One region of the Lactobacillus crispatus genome, then DNA from elsewhere that is predicted to be linked to it. Evidence: predicted binding sites of a transcription regulator. Region 1 holds the regulator's gene; the other holds the start of a gene.
What was found. The regulator HrcA, encoded in region 1, represses chaperone genes, less so after heat shock. The targets are predictions, from matches to a motif close to TTAGCACTCNNNNNNNNNGAGTGCTAA.
Positions count from the first base shown of each region.

Region 2: a site for HrcA is predicted at 1,838-1,864, ahead of J6L97_RS08115 (ATP-dependent Clp protease ATP-binding subunit). Genes of this name have one in related genera too.

Region 1 covers NZ_CP072197.1:917,158-920,374, forward strand. Annotated here, with positions in the region: gene ribF (riboflavin biosynthesis protein RibF) at 1-602, shown strand, start outside; gene hrcA (heat-inducible transcriptional repressor HrcA) at 740-1,789, shown strand; gene grpE (nucleotide exchange factor GrpE) at 1,802-2,386, shown strand; gene dnaK (molecular chaperone DnaK) at 2,403-3,217, shown strand, end outside.
Region 2 covers NZ_CP072197.1:1,669,066-1,672,282, forward strand. Annotated here, with positions in the region: gene J6L97_RS11120 (Rib/alpha-like domain-containing protein) at 1-462, opposite strand, end outside; gene J6L97_RS08105 (IS982 family transposase) at 649-1,497, shown strand; gene J6L97_RS08110 (hypothetical protein) at 1,522-1,704, opposite strand; gene J6L97_RS08115 (ATP-dependent Clp protease ATP-binding subunit) at 1,909-3,217, shown strand, end outside.

The sequences.
Region 1 (3,217 bases):
TAATTGTCAGATTAAATGCTGATACCGTTGTTGCTGGCTTTGATTACACTTATGGTCCTAAGAATATTGCAAATATGGCTAATTTACCCCAATTTTCCAAAGGGCGTTTTAATATTGTAGTGATGCCAAAGCAAACTTTTAACGGTAGAAAAATTGGCTCAACTGAAATTCGTCAAGCAATTAAGGATGGTCAGATGGAATTAGCCACTGAATTAATGGGGCACCATTATGTAATGAGTGGTATCATTGGGCATGGTAAACGAAATGGTCATAAGCTAGGCTATCCAACAGCTAATTTGATTTGGGCAGACCATAAGGTGATTCCTAAAATTGGAGTTTATGCTACCAAGACTAAAGTAAATGGTAAGTGGTATAACTCCATGACTAGCGTTGGCTATAATGTAACCATTAATCAGGACAAGAAGATATATATTGAATCTAATATTTTTGATTTTAATGAAGATATCTATGGTAAGCCAATGAAGATCAAATGGTATAAATATACCAGAGGTGAGAAAAAATTTGCCGGATTACCTGAACTGAAAGAGCAACTTGAACGAGATGAGCAAGAAATTAGGGCTTATTTTAAGCAAAAGGGTTAAGAAGCTACGTACTTTGAAAAAAGTGCGTATTTTTTTGAATAAAATTAGCAATCTACTTGATTTAGTGCTAATTTCTGGTATCATATTAACTGTTAGCACCTGAGAGATGTGAGTGCTAAAAGTGAGGGCGATATAATATGTTGACCGAGCGTCAAGAGCTTATTTTAAAAACAATAATTACAGACTTTACACAAAGTCATGAGCCAGTAGGTTCAAAGACCGTAATGAAGCAGTTGCCAATTAAAGTTTCAAGTGCAACGATTAGAAATGAAATGGCCGTGTTGGAAGAGCAGGGGTTAATTGAAAAAACTCACTCTTCAAGTGGTCGAATTCCTTCAAGCGAGGGCTATCGTTATTATCTTGATAATTTAGTTGAGCCGTTGCAATTACCAGAGTCTGTTTATAATACAATAGGAAGTCAATTAGATCGACCTTTTCATCAAGTAAATGAAATTGTACAAGAAGCTGCACGAATTCTGTCAGATTTAACTAACTATACCGCATTTGCGGAAGGACCTGAGAGTCATGATGTTAGAGTCACAGGATTTAGAATTGTACCGCTGTCTCAACGACAGATTATGGCAATTTTGGTTACAAGTGATGGTAACATTCAAAATCAGGTATATGCTTTGCCACATAATATTCACGGCGAAGAAATTGAAAAGGCTGTCCGCATGATTAATGATCAGTTAGTCGGAAAGAGCCTAAATGAAATCAACGTTTCGTTGCTAAGTGAATTAGCTAAAAACGAATTAGGCGGCGAACATGTGACTGAATTGCTTAGTTTAGTTGAAGATGTCGTAAAAGATGCAGCTAGTGAGCAGATGTATGTGGATGGACAGATTAATTTGCTCAATAATACTTCTGAACATGATGTAAATGACATTCGTTCTTTGTACGAGTTGATTGATCATAATAATCTGTTCACTAATTTAATGGATGCAAAGGTGGATCCAAAGTCTGGAAATTATCCAGTAAAGGTAAAGTTGGGATCTGAATTACCCAATGATTTATTAAAAAATTATAGTTTGCTGACAGCTGAGTACAGCGTTGGCTCCCATGGTAAAGGAACTATTGCTTTACTTGGACCAACGAATATGCCATATTCACAAATGATTGGGTTGCTTGAATATTTTAGAAATGAACTAGCTAAAAAGTTGCTTGATTATTACGGCAAGTTTCAATAAAGGAGGTTAGCCGTGAGTAAAGAAGAATTTCCAAGTGAAAAAAATCTAGAGCAAAAAGAAAAGACTTCTGAGCCTAAGGCTAAAAAAGAAGCCGATAAAGGTGAAGAAAAGAAGCAAGAAAAAAATAAACAAGATCAAAAATTAGCTAAAGAATTAGCTGATTTAAAAGATAAGAACAAGGATCTTGAAGATAAGTATTTGCGTAGTGAAGCAGAAATTCAAAATATGCAAAATCGCTACACTAAAGAACGTGCTCAATTAATTAAGTACGAATCTCAAAGCTTAGCGAAGGACATTTTGCCAGCAATGGACAATTTGGAAAGAGCCCTAAGCGTTGAGGCCGATGATGATGTGTCTAAGCAGTTAAAGAAGGGCGTGAAAATGACCCTGGATGCACTTGTGAAGGCAATGAAAGATCACGGTGTAGTTGAGATTGAGGCTGATGGCGTTAAATTTGATCCGACATTACATCAAGCTGTTCAAACAGTAGCAGCTGAGAATGATGATCAAAAAGATCACGTTGTTCAGGTTTTACAAAAAGGATATCAATATAAGGATAGAACACTAAGACCAGCAATGGTTGTAGTTGCTCAATAAGAGAGGAAGCTAATATATGTCAAAAGTTATTGGGATTGACCTTGGGACTACTAACTCAGCAGTTGCAGTTCTTGAAGGTAAAGAACCAAAGATTATCACTAATCCAGAAGGTAACCGGACTACTCCTTCAGTAGTTGCATTTAAAGATGGTGAAATTCAAGTCGGTGAGGTAGCAAAGCGTCAAGCTATTACCAACCCTAATACCATTGTTTCAATTAAGCGTCACATGGGTGAAGCTGATTATAAGGTTAAAGTTGGTGATAAGGAATATACACCACAAGAAATTTCAGCATTTATTTTACAATATATTAAGAAATTCTCAGAAGATTACTTGGGTGAAGAAGTTAAGGATGCTGTTATTACTGTTCCTGCTTACTTCAATGATGCTCAACGCCAAGCTACTAAGGACGCTGGTAAGATTGCTGGTTTGAATGTGCAAAGAATTATTAACGAACCAACTGCTTCAGCATTAGCCTTCGGTTTAAATAAAGACCAAGATGAAAAAGTCTTAGTATACGACCTTGGTGGTGGTACTTTTGATGTTTCTGTATTGCAATTAGGTGATGGTGTCTTTCAAGTATTGTCAACTAATGGTGATACTCATCTTGGTGGTGATGACTTTGATCACCGTATCATGGATTGGTTAATTAAGAACTTTAAGGATGAAAATGGTGTTGATTTGTCGAAGGACAAGATGGCAATGCAACGCTTAAAGGATGCTGCAGAAAAAGCAAAGAAGGACTTGTCAGGTGTATCAAGTACTCATATCTCACTTCCATTCATTTCTGCTGGCGAAGCTGGTCCATTACACCTTGAAGCAGATTTAACTCG
Region 2 (3,217 bases), 750 kb from region 1:
TACATTTCCACTCTTAGACTTAGCTTGATCTACTGTAGTTTCATTAGCAACTTTAACAGCAGCATTTTCTTGTTGTACTGGCTTACTGATTTCTAAATCATTAGCATTTTGCGTGTCCTTATCAGACTTAGCAACATCAGTAGTGGTCTGCGATTGATCTGCAACAGTTTCACTTTGTTTTGCAGCTTTATTAGCCTTAACTTCTGAAGTCTTATCTTTCAGATCATTGACTTGAATGTCACTCGCCACATTATCACTGGTAGTAGCATTCTCATCTTTTTCAGTCGATGTATTAGTATTATCAGTTGTATCAGCCTTAACTGTTTGAGTATTATTCAAGCCAAAAATTGTAAACCCAATTAATACTGAAGCAGCACCAACCGTGAATTTTCTAATTGAGAACCGTTCTCTTCTTGGCTCCATCTTGCGTAAGCGTTCTTTATAATTATTTTTTGAAAGCATTATAGCAATCTCCTTTTTAACCTAATTATTTATTGTGTCAAATCCAAGTAGAGAAACACTACCCCTACATTTCACTTTTATATCATAACACGCGTGGTGCTAGTTAAATCGTTTTAGTTAATAAAAAAGTCCAATCTTGTTAGACTCGACTTGTAAATAGTAATAATAGAAAAGAGTCTGATCTGATTGAACTGCCTTAAGCTTAAGCGTTTTAGCCACCATTTACAAGTTAGTTTTAAAGATTTAGTGATAATTTGTCGGCACTGGTATCGTTTGTATGCACCGGCTGAGTTTACTCATCGGCGAAATATTGATCAAATTAAAACTACGGACAGTCTGATTTTGGCTTTACTTATCTGGCAAGCTAAGACAGGAATTGAATCACAAAGAAGATTCTGTGAATGTTTCAATTGTTTATCACACTCACGTTTTAATCGGCGTTCACGTCAGCTATTGCAATTGATTTATCAGATACGGCAAGAAATGAATAAAAAGGTTGACCTGAATGGACATTTCTTGATCATTGACAGCTTTCCGGTACCTGTTTGCCAACCAATTCGCAACTATCGTGCTAAAATTTTTCGCGGTTATGCCAACATTGGTTATAAGGCCACCAAGAAAATTTACTTCTATGGTTTCAAAGTTCATGCCATTGTTAGCGATGACGGTTACATTCTTGATTATGTCGTAACAAAAGCATCAGTTCATGATGCCAAGGAGACAGTTGAACTGATGGAAAATGCACATCCATCTAATTACTATCTTCTTGGCGACGAAGGCTATTTAGGCAAAGAACTGCATCAACAGCTAAAACAAATGGGTTATGAACTTTGGACACCATATCGTAAAAATATGACAGGAGCTAAAAAGCACAATGATCATCAATTGATGGCTATTCGCAGAACAATTGAAAGCGACTTTTCGCTTCTGACCTATTACAATGCCGAGAACAATCGAGCACGTAGTCTGATAGGCTTTCAAAGCCGGTTGGAAATTGCAATTTTAGCTTATAATTTGGCTTATTGTCTAGAATGATTTAACTAGCACCACGCGTATTATTTATTCATCGGTATTCGTAGCGGTATACACAATCGCGCCGCCTCTTTCTGCCCTACCGGTAATATATTGTCTTTTTCCATAATTTCTAATAGTCTTTTGAAGATCAAACGCATCTTTTGGCTCAACTTTATACTCTTTTATCTCACCTGAGACTAATTGATCTAGAATTTTCTGATAATCCAAAAATATCACCACTCTTTTAAAATTTTATAATTTTTCCACTATTAATTCTACTATTTATATTCAATTTTCAAAAATATTAATATTTTGTTTGCGGTAACAAAAGCATTTCTTACAAAAAATAAGTGTTTGAGTCTTAGCACTTGACTACAAAGAGTGCTAATAATATAATTTTGGTACAGTTGAAAAGAAAGGCGGTACTATATTTTGCTTTGCCAAAATTGTCATGAGCGGCCCGCTTCTATTCACCTTTTCACTAAGGTTAATGGCCAAAGCCGCGAAATAGATTTATGTCAACACTGTTATCAAGAATTAAAAAATCAACAAGGAAATCAAGGAAAAATGAATAATAATGAATTTTTTGGCGACTTTGATGATTTATTCAACGCATTAAACGGAAATAACAACAATGCCGCAAACAATAATAATGAAATGAGAAATAACGACCCTAGAATGCAAATGGGGGGAGGCGCTGGTAATGGTGGTCAAAACGGCAGAAGCCTACTTGACCAATACGGAACAGACTTAACTGCCCTTGCTAAAAAAGGCAAAATTGACCCAGTAATCGGTCGTGATAAAGAGATTGCTCGGGTTATCGAAATTTTAAATAGAAGAACTAAGAACAACCCTGTTTTAATCGGTGAAGCAGGTGTTGGTAAGACTGCCGTTGTCGAAGGCTTAGCTCAAGAAATCGTAGATGGATCAGTACCAGCAAAATTGCAGAACAAACGAATTATTTCATTAAATGTTGTTTCACTTGTTCAAGGTACCGGTATTCGTGGTCAATTTGAACAAAGAATGGAACAATTAATTAAAGAATTACAACAAAACGACGATATCATTCTTTTTATTGATGAAATTCACGAAATCGTTGGTGCCGGTAATGCTGAAGGTGGCATGGATGCCGGTAACATTATTAAGCCAGCTTTAGCTCGTGGCGAATTGCAATTAGTTGGTGCTACTACCATCAAAGAATACCGCGATATTGAAAAAGACTCTGCTTTAGCTAGACGTTTTCAACCAGTTGAAGTTAAAGAACCTTCAATTGACGAAACAATTCGCATCTTAAAAGGTATTCAAAAACGCTACGAAGACTATCACCATGTTCACTACACTTATGAAGCCATTGAAGCTGCCGCAAAACTTTCAGCACGTTATATTCAAGATAGATTTTTACCAGACAAGGCTATTGACCTTCTTGATGAAGCAGGTTCTAGAATGAACTTAACCATTCCTTATATTGATAAGGATAAAATGCAAGAAAGAATTAATGCCGCAGAGCAATTGAAGGAAGAAGCCTTAAAAAACGAAGATTACGAAAAAGCAGCCTACTACCGTGATCAAATTGAAAAATATGAAAAGGTTAAAGATCAAAAGGTAGATCCTGACAAGTCCCCTGTTATTACTGATAAGATCATGGACAAGATCGTAGAAGAAAAAACAGGGATTCCTGTTGGTGATATTCAAAAGCAAGAAGAAAACCAACTGCAAAATCTAGCTGCTGATTTAAAGGCTC